DNA from 3 places in the Paenibacillus kribbensis genome. Region 3 is predicted to be linked to each of the others. Evidence: a T-box and tRNA genes for the amino acid it is inferred to sense, from the RefSeq annotation. Region 3 holds a T-box; the other regions hold tRNA genes.
What was found. A T-box is a leader RNA that pairs with one kind of tRNA and senses whether it is charged. The one in region 3 lies ahead of argS (arginine--tRNA ligase), so its partner is inferred to be a tRNA-Arg.
Positions count from the first base shown of each region.

Region 1: it has a tRNA-Arg gene. The T-box ahead of argS (arginine--tRNA ligase) is inferred to sense a tRNA for this amino acid. The anticodon was not compared.
Region 2: it has a tRNA-Arg gene. The T-box ahead of argS (arginine--tRNA ligase) is inferred to sense a tRNA for this amino acid. The anticodon was not compared.

Region 1 is NZ_CP020028.1:1,272,392-1,275,671, reverse strand. It holds gene tig (trigger factor) at 1-445, opposite strand, end outside; gene B4V02_RS05860 (hypothetical protein) at 590-1,525, opposite strand; tRNA gene B4V02_RS05855 (tRNA-Arg) at 1,761-1,834, shown strand; gene B4V02_RS05850 (exodeoxyribonuclease III) at 2,161-2,925, shown strand; gene B4V02_RS05845 (GH1 family beta-glucosidase) at 3,015-3,280, opposite strand, start outside.
Region 2 is NZ_CP020028.1:1,200,626-1,203,905, forward strand. It holds gene asnB (asparagine synthase (glutamine-hydrolyzing)) at 1-253, opposite strand, end outside; gene B4V02_RS05535 (hypothetical protein) at 418-777, shown strand; gene B4V02_RS05540 (magnetosome magnetite crystal formation protein family) at 1,083-1,376, opposite strand; tRNA gene B4V02_RS05545 (tRNA-Arg) at 1,553-1,626, shown strand; partial or broken gene B4V02_RS27190 (ISL3 family transposase) at 1,762-1,967, opposite strand; gene B4V02_RS05555 (fibronectin type III domain-containing protein) at 2,461-3,280, shown strand, end outside.
Region 3 is NZ_CP020028.1:3,372,184-3,375,463, reverse strand. It holds gene B4V02_RS14890 (MogA/MoaB family molybdenum cofactor biosynthesis protein) at 1-334, opposite strand, end outside; gene B4V02_RS14885 (four-helix bundle copper-binding protein) at 596-925, shown strand; T-box leader at 1,000-1,289, shown strand; gene argS (arginine--tRNA ligase) at 1,374-3,104, shown strand; gene B4V02_RS14875 (S-layer homology domain-containing protein) at 3,226-3,280, shown strand, end outside.

The DNA of each region.
Region 1 (3,280 bases), 2.1 Mb from region 3:
GACGTTGTTGCAGGCGCTCCAGCTCTTGAGTCAGCTCTTCGTCGCTTACTTCGATTTTGCTTACAGGCACTTCTACGCCTTTGTACTCGCCCAAAGTAACTTCAGGCTTAACTGTCACCTTCGCTTTGAATTTGAAAGATTCGCCTTTAGCAAATTGATCAATTTCAACGTCCGGGCTATCAACCGGGAAAATGTCCGTTTGCTCTACAGCTTCACCATAAGCTTCTGGCAGCAGGAAGTCGATTGCATCCTGATACAAGCTTTCAATACCATAGCGTTTTTCAAAAATAGGGCGTGGTACCTTTCCTTTACGGAATCCTGGTACACTTACTTGCTTTACCACTTTATTAAAAGCTTTGTCGAGTGCAGCGGCTACACGATCCGCGTCAACCTCAACTTCAAGAACCCCAAGGTTCTTCTCTATTTTCTCCCAAGTTGCTTTCATTTTATGCTTTCCCCTCCAACAAAATCTTCACTTAGTTTTCATTTCAATCAACGCACACAAAATAACCATTATAGTATATCTAACATTACTGTCTTTTTCAAGAGCAGCCCTTTCAATGCTTTACAGGTAAACGTTTCCGGTCATTCAAAGAGTATTCATTCCCGCAGCTACAAAGAGCCGCATTGACCGATACGCCTGCTCAAAACGGAAGCGCAGCGCATCTGTAATGCCGTAAATAGCACGTGTTTCTTCCTCATTGTTGTTTCCACCCAAACTCTCTGAAACCGTCTGGTGAAGAGCTGCCGCCCAAATATCCTGTATTCCGTCCTCTTCCACCAGCATCGATCTGTAATCATTCGTACCATATACAGCCATTACAAACTGCGACCACAGCTCCTGCGCAAAATAGAACAGCGTAGGCTCATGCACCTCGGTCTGATCAGCTACCCGTTCCAAAATACGCATAATCTGTTCAGGAAAATCACCTGGTTGAAGCGGAACAGCTTCAATATCGATCTCCGCTTTTTCATCTCCCCGTCTGATTTCTATTATCCCTTCCATTCCACGTCGTCGCATGGTCTGCAAAATTCGGAATTGGAGGAGAGGATGGATTTCCCGTTCCTTTATCCAGCGAAGCAAGGCATCGTCAATTTCCGGCAGCTCCAGATAGGACAACTGCTCAAGTGCTAAAATCGTCTGTTCGGATAATGGTCCATCCATAGCCATCTGCAGAAGCTTATTGCCATACCCTGCATCCTGCTCTTGCTTAAAGCGTGCATGGCGGCGAGCCAATTCTACTTCGCCCACCTCGTCTTCTTCCACAACGTCCGTTACTCCCCCACTGTCAACATACTGTGGAAAGGCAGCTTCCAGCCATTGTAATAGAGCATCCCATTCATCGTATTGTTTCTGCTCCTGTCCCTGACACTGCATTAAAAAACGCAGCATCGCCATCGCCTCTCCGTAACGTTCGTTTTCAAGCATCACAGTAAGTTGAATTTGATAATAGTCCAGTGTCTTTGGAAACAATACAATATTGTTTTCTTTTGTCGTCACCTTGGAGTCCTTTATTAAAGGCACCCCCTCTCCTCCGCAAGCTAAAGTATTTGTAGATTATATGAGAAACAGCAGCTTAAGTCCAACCACTCGTCTTCCGCATATTCACCTGTATTCTAACATACCCTTTTATAAGGCAAAAAAAACCACGCCTAGTCTGAATTTATGCTGCACAAAGTCTGAACAACCAAATAATATGGGAAACAAGACTTGAATCTTTTGCATCCATGTGATATATTAATATTCGCTTGAATTTTATGTCCCAGTAGCTCAGCTGGATAGAGCAACGGCCTTCTAAGCCGTCGGTCGGGGGTTCGAATCCCTCCTGGGACGTATAGACAAAACTTCCTGTTAGGAAGTTTTTTTCGTTCCAACGGGATGAGAACCCCCTTGGGGGGACGTCGGAGCATTAGCTTCGTTAGCATTTTTAATGTAGAAAGGCTGCTTCCACTATGCCGTATGTCGGTTTAGCGCTTGTTGGAAGCAGCTTTTTTTGCGTACAGATCATGGCTTGCTAGTAACTGCCCTTTTAAAAAAACACAGAGATTGCTATCATCTATCTTGTTCCCCATATCGTTATTTCATTATATATGCTTATCCCAACCGAGGATATATTCAACCACACCGCTTGACCGCGATGAGTAATAAGGAGATCGACAATGAAATTAATATCTTGGAATGTTAATGGCTTAAGAGCCTGTGTGACCAAAGGATTTTATACTTATCTAAAAGAAACAAATCCCGATATTTTTTGCGTACAGGAAACCAAGCTTCAAGAGGGTCAAATTCTCATGGAGAACATGGAGGAATACACACAGTACTGGAATTATGCCGAGAAAAAAGGATATTCCGGCACGGCTATCTTCACTAGATTCAAGCCGCTTTCTGTGCATTATGGACTTGAAGAAAATGGGGAGCCTGAAGGCAGGACCATTACTCTGGAATTCGAGAAGTTTTATCTGGTTAATGTGTATACTCCGAATACCAAACGGGATTTGTCCCGACTGCCTTACAGACTGGAATGGGAGGACCGTTTCCGCAGCTATCTGCAACAGCTGGATGCATCGAAGCCTGTCATTGTTTGTGGTGATCTCAACGTGGCTCATCAGGAGATTGATTTGAAAAATGCAAAAGCCAACTATGGCAATGCCGGATTTACGCCTGAGGAACGGGAGCGAATGTCGCAGTTGCTAGGCGCCGGGTTTATAGACACCTTCAGACACTTTTATCCTGACCGGACGGATGTGTATTCCTGGTGGTCCTACATGCCGAAGGTGAGAGAACGGAACATCGGCTGGCGGATCGACTACTTCCTCGTCTCGGACAGACTTCGCCCGCTATTAATAGATGCAAGCATAGATTGCCATATTACGGGTAGCGACCACTGCCCTGTTATACTCGATATGCAGGATATTTCAGCATAACCCGCCTTACACAAGTATTCCGCAATCTTAAAAGCCGTCATGTTGTGTGATTGCAGCATGACGGCTTAAATTATATCCCCTTTTTCTGTCTACAACCCGTTATTTGCCATCACTTGCTTGAACCACAGCGCACTTTGTTTGGGTGTTCGTTCCTGCGTTTCGTAATTGACATGTATAATACCGAAACGTTTGCTGTAGCCCCAGGCCCATTCAAAGTTATCAAGGAATGACCAGACAAAATAACCCTTGAGCTGGCCTCCCTCTTCGATAAAGCGATGGCATGCCTTTAAATGCTCCTCAATATAGTGCTGACGCTCGGTGTCCTCAATTTTCCCGTTCATCAGCTCATCCTTCA
Region 2 (3,280 bases), 2.2 Mb from region 3:
CAGGCGCGTTATATATTTCTCCGTTATATACAATCGTATAGGTGATATCCTCAAGCTGCCGGATCATAGGCTGGGCGCCATTTTCCGGGTCCATTACGCTCAGTCTTCGGTGTCCGAAGGCACACGGGTTGGATATCCAGGTGCCAGCAGCATCAGGTCCGCGATTGGAGAGTGTTTGCGTCATATTTAGCAGCAGCTCCGACTGATGCATTAAGTCTCCGTTCCACTGTATGAAACCTGTAATTCCGCACATGTCTGTTCATCCTCTCTTTGTCGTGTTCATCCAGTGTTGGAATGAATTAAAAACTAAATCCCCAGTTCATCAGTATATATGCCGAAAAGAAGCATAAAATGTCTGTCCGTTCCGAAAACTACAGATGGGGCAACCCGTCTACTCGCAAGGAAGGAGGGAGACCAATGTACTACATCAAGGACGCCAAAATCCGTCGCTTCACTGAAATTGACGGCGTGCGCTGCGCAGAGGTAGAGGTGCGGCCCGGCGCGGCAGATGACCCGGAATTGCTGGTATATATCACGGCGAACAACCAGCAGGACGGTCAGAATGACTATGACATGGTACGGATCATTCGCAATGACGCCGATTTGGAATTGGATTGGTACGACAATAATCTGCACTCCGCATTTGAAGAAGTGACAGACAAGGCTTTTACCGATTCCACACACATTACCGCTGGGGAGGAACGGAACAAGTTTAAACGGGAATTGCTCTCCTACGGGCAGCTCAGCACGGAGTTTGCCAAGGAGTTCGGGGGATGAGAATTTGGTGTGCTATGCCTCGGCTTCTGTTGATCTGGACTCCGGCATCATCGCAGAATCAGCGTGAAAGGAGGGGGAAATCATAGACGGCAAACCGAAATACAAGAAGAATAAAAGCAGCAGTTATATTCATAACAATGAGTTTGCGGAAGAAGTGCTGGAGAAAAACGTAAGACATGAAGTACGTAGAAGTCCTAGACGCTTCGGCAATAAATAAACGAGAAGAATAAGGTTTGATGATCCAGTAATCCGAAAAAGCCTCCACTTCCGGTTTAACCAGCGGAATGCAGGAGGCTTTTTTGGAGCTACGCAGCTTCACGCAGTGTCATAATCCCTTTGTAAATGTTATAGACAAACACCCCGAGATAAACCACTACGAACAGCAGTACAAACCCGACAACAGAACCCGCATGATTGGCTGTTACAATAAAATAAAACAGCGGAATCGCCGCAATAATGGGGAAAATGTGCGATAAAATGGCTTTTTTGGCATGTCCCCGTACATATTCGTCTCGTACTGCAATCCACACGATGATAGGCAGCAGAAAAGGTGCAAAGAAAATGCTGAAATAACAAAGCGACGACAATAGACCCTTCACGGATCAACCCCTCCTTGTAATAGCATGCCCTTTTGTACATAATACCCCGTTAGCGTCCAAATGATTCCTTTCTCAGTGGTTTCCATGCAGGATGAAAAAATGCTTTTGACAGTTACCCGAAATGTGATATAATAATTAATACACTGAATACATAAGCTTTAATTGAATACCATTTTGTCCCAGTAGCTCAGCTGGATAGAGCAACGGCCTTCTAAGCCGTCGGTCGGGGGTTCGAATCCCTCCTGGGACGTACTGCAGAAGCTTCCTAATTCATATTAGGAAGCTTTTTTTGTGTTCCAGTGGGATGAGAATCCCCCTTGGGGGACGTCGGAGCATAAGCATCGCTAGCATAAACTTCGCAGTCTCGACCGTAAGGAGAGTATCCCTCCCATACTTGCTCGTAGATCCGTTCATACCGTTCATACTCGGCCGGAATCGCCTCGTTATGCATACGCTGTACGGAACTGGACGGTGCTTGCTGCATGCGGGCGCTATGCACTGCTGTAGAACCGAGCGCTTGTTCAACAATAGGGAGCGAAAGAGCTTGCTGTAGCGCTGTTTGGGACCAACAAAATCGTATACCCACACAAATGTTTTTCCATTCTTAATCTTGATGGTTTCGTCAAGCGCTGATTTTGGTTTTGAGCCTAAAATAAAAGATTTCTTATCCGATAATGATAAAGAGATTATTTTGTCGAATTTTCCGTTCAGAAGGAATATCTGAAATTAATATTTACAAAACGGGAAGAGAGAGGGGAATTTCTGTGTAAAATTGTTCCAATCTATCAGGGTTTTTGGCAGTTCGATAATGCTTCTCTAGGTTGAGATACGAAAGGGTGATGGAGGGCTTTATCTTTTTGAAAGAGTTGGATGCCAAAACAATTCTTTTATTTGTTTAAAATATGCAACATAAAAAAACGGTCTTATGGTTTCGGCGGGATCGTTTCCCTTCTCAGCCCCTCTCATCGGGGGACTGAAACGTCAGGGGATTGAAACATGCTTGACTGCAAGCGACCATCAACTTTTATGATAAACGACGAGTTGTTTTTGCAGAAAATGTTAGACGGAACAGGGGAAGGAAAATATGAAATGCAATAAAATAGCAAACGCCTTTTTAGCCTTAATTATGTTTTTGGGGATCATACTGCCTATTTTTATTCCAACAAGTTTGGTACGTGCTGCAGATGGAGTGCTTGACCCTGCAACAACTAATACGTTTACTCCTGTGGAACCTATAAACTTCATTACTACTGATGGGTCAGATGACACCATCAAAATAATCAATCTTCCTGTTAATACGACACCGGGAGCCAAGACTACCGTAGAGTTCTGGACGTATTGGAATGGGACGAATTTTGTCAAGCCGTTTGGTTGGTACATCTATAATCTTTATTTTGCTAATGGATACTTTGGATTTAATCAAGCTGATGGAAGTGTCTTAGGAATACCTTCTGCTGAATTGAAGAACAAATGGGTTCATGTAGCAGCAGTCTTTACGAATGGTGTTCCAACGGCTGATACAAATGAGCTTTACATCAACGGAGAGAAACAATCCATTAGTTTATTTCTCACGCAACAGACTGAATCTAAATCTGTTACTCCAATGGCCGTCATATCCGGATGGGGGCACGACTCAAAGTATAAATTCGCGGGTAAGTTAGCGGAAGTGCGTATCTGGAACTATGCCCGGACTGCTGAAGATATTCAGTCTGATATGAACCGATCTCTCAGTGGAGATGAAGCTGGTTTAATTGGGGCATGGAACCCAGATTCGTTGACAACGGGAATTGTTTATGATGTTACCAAGAGAAATAATGGAGTTGCTACAGGTTTTGCTGCTCCGCTCTTTAACTTGCAGATCACAGAAAAAACAGATCAGAAAATGGTACTAACCTGGGATAAAA
Region 3 (3,280 bases):
AGATTTCTCCAAACCCAGGCAGCTCTTTATCCAGTAGGGAGGAGACAGCTTCATATGTGGTATCCCGAGGGGAAATACCGGTGCCGCCTGTCAAAAGCACAGCTTCGATGCCGTCCTCTGCTGCAGCTTCGGATACCAATTGCCGGATGCCTTCATAGTCGTCCTTGACGATGACATATCGGGCGATCTCATAGCCGTTGGTTTCCAGCAAGTCCATGAGCAGTCGTCCGCCAGTATCTGTTTCTACGGTGCGTGTGTCGGAGACGGTTATGACCATGCAGCTAACCCGCTGCGGAGCTTCCCGTCGGTGCTCTTCTACAGAAGTCATATTCATTACAATGTTCACTCCTTGAATCAGTGGTTAAGCCTACTCTTTTTACAATAGAGGAATGGTTGTCCGTATGCAAGTCAGGAGCGGAGACTATAAAGCTTTGTGATGAATATCCTTGCTTTCATGCATTGGAATATAGTACACTTCCTTACATAAGTCGGGACTTTCTGGTTTTATTTTGTTGAAAGCGCGAACATCAACCGATTAATCTCAATTATTAGCGGGTAATAATCAGCAGGGTCGACAACTGGGAGGTAATGTAATATGGATTATTCATACCAACAATGTGTAGATGCTTGCCTGGAATGTTTGAACGCTTGCAATGTTTGCAATGTAGCGAGCTTAAAGGAATATGATTTGGCCATGCTGCGTGAATGTATCCGAGTGAGCAGGGAATGTGCGGAGATATGCGGGTTTGCTGCTCAAATGCTGGAGCACGGAACCAATTTCGCCGAGCAAATCTGTGAATTGTGTGCTCATGCCTGTGAAGTATGCGCTGCCGAATGCAGCAAGCATACCCATGATCATTGCAAACAATGCGCAGAAGCCTGTCGTCGCTGCTTTCAGGCTTGCCGCCAATTGGTGGCTGTGTAATTACATATATGGAGTTAGCGCCTGAAGAAGAAAAGGTTGCTTTCTACTGAATAGATTTGTATAATGATGGGAAATTAACGTCGTGGAATGGGAGAGTAGCATTGAAGCCTGATCATTACAGCGAGCCGGAAAAGGTGGAAGCCGGTATGAGGTTTGATGTGAAGCGCACCCGGGAGATGGTTGGTCGAATCATGAAGTACATTCAGGAGATTCCTTGAGTGTAGTTCCTTTAGTAGATCAGCCCGGCAGACACCGTTATTCGTCATTGGAGTGAAATCGGCGATTTGTGCAAGTAAGCTTTTAGCTGCGCAGCCCGATTTACGAAGAGTGGTACCGCGGGGATATTGAAGTTCTCGTCTCTTGAATCATGTCAAGAGGCGGGAGCTTTTTTTGTTAGACAAGGATTTTGCAAAATCCTGAAATCTTAATAGAGAAGGAGAGAGAAAACATGCTGTTAAAGACTGCTGCCAAGGTTTTATTGACCCATACGGGCTTGGAGGAAAAGGAAGTTTTATCTTTATTGGAGATACCCCCGCAGCCGGAATGGGGAGATTTGGCGTTTCCGTGTTTTGTGCTGGCTAAAAAGCTTCGCAAGTCTCCACAGCAAATTGCACTTGAATTGGCGGAGGCAATAAGTCATGAGGAAGGTTTAAGTGCTTCGGCTGCTGGTGCCTATGTAAATATAACACTGAATCGTTCTGTTCAGATTCCGCTTATGCTGGCTGAATTGAACAAGCCTGATTTCCTCAAGCCAGATATTGGGCATGGACAGCGGGTGGTGATTGATATGTCCTCACCTAACATCGCCAAACCATTTGGTATCGGCCATCTTCGCTCTACTGTCATCGGTGCTGCCCTGTATCGCATTCTAGGGGAAACAGGACATGTTCCTATTAGCGTGAATCATCTGGGAGATTGGGGAACACAATTTGGCAAGCAAATTGCAGCCTATAAAAGATGGGGCAATGACGAGCAGCTACAACAGGATCCGATTGGAGAGTCGCTTAAGCTATATGTGCGTTTTCATCAGGAGGCCGAGCATGACCCGTCTTTGGAGGAAGAAGGCCGCGAGTGGTTCCGGCGTTTGGAGCATGGGGATGCCGAGGCACAGCGACTATGGGAGTTTTTTGTTGAGGTCAGTCTGGGTGAATTTGATCGCATGTACCAGCGTTTGAACATTACATTCGACCATGTGCTAGGGGAAAGTTTTTATAATGATAAGATGCAGGCAGTTGTTGCCCAATTAAGAGCGAAAGAACTGCTGGAGGAAAGCGACGGGGCACTCGTGGTTCGCCTGGAAGAAGAGGAGTTGCCGCCGTGTCTTATTTTAAAAAAGGATGGGACCACGATTTATCCGACACGTGACCTGGCAACAGCGATCTATCGTCGTGAGGTGATGAAGGCTGATTGGTTGCTTTACGTCGTTGGCGGGGAGCAGAGGTTGCATTTTCAGCAGGTGTTTGCGGTACTGAAGCGTGCAGGGGAGACATGGGCGGAGCAATGTGAGCATGTGCCGTTTGGACTGATGCGGTTCGCAGGCAAGAAAATGTCTACGAGACGCGGCAAGGTTGTGAAGCTGGAGGAGGTGCTCGATGAAGCTGTAGCGCGTGCTCAAGCCATTATCACGCAGAAGAACCCTGATTTACAGGACCAACAGGAAATAGCCGAGGACGTTGGGATCGGAGCGATTATTTTCGGTGATTTAAAAAACAATCGTCTAAATGAAGTGGATTTTTCGCTGGAGGAGGCGCTCACCTTTGAGGGCGAGACCGGGCCTTATGTACAGTACACTCATGCGCGCATACGCAGTCTTCTGGAAAAAGCTTACGCGCGCACTCACGCTGGTGCTCATTCTGATTTTAGCGGCACCGTCCCAGCGCAGGAGAAGCATTCCTCTGAATTGACTGACGCCTCGAGTGAGATACTGGGTGATGCAGGCTGGGAGCTGCTTAAGCAGTTGGATCGCTATCATGGACAATTGATACGTGCGGTTCGACAGTTGGAGCCTTCGGTTATGGCGAGATTTGCGTTGGATACGGCTCAAGCGTTCAACCGTTTTTACGCCAAGGAACGGATTGTTGGTGGTGGGCGGTGGCGTATTCAGCTGGCGGAACAAACTGCGGATATTCTGGCAAGTACGCTGCAGCTTCTTGGGCTGAAAGCACCTAATCGGATGTAAACCAAGCGAATAAAGGGCTGCTTGCTGTGCTGTTTTGCAATCCTTTTGTGCATATGTGAAACATTTGCTGCTCCTATTACGTCGGTAAGTATAGAACATAGTAAAAATGGAGGTGCACCACATGACAAAAAATAAAAGTGTGACAGCTGCTCTGCTCGTCATCTGCTCATTGGCAG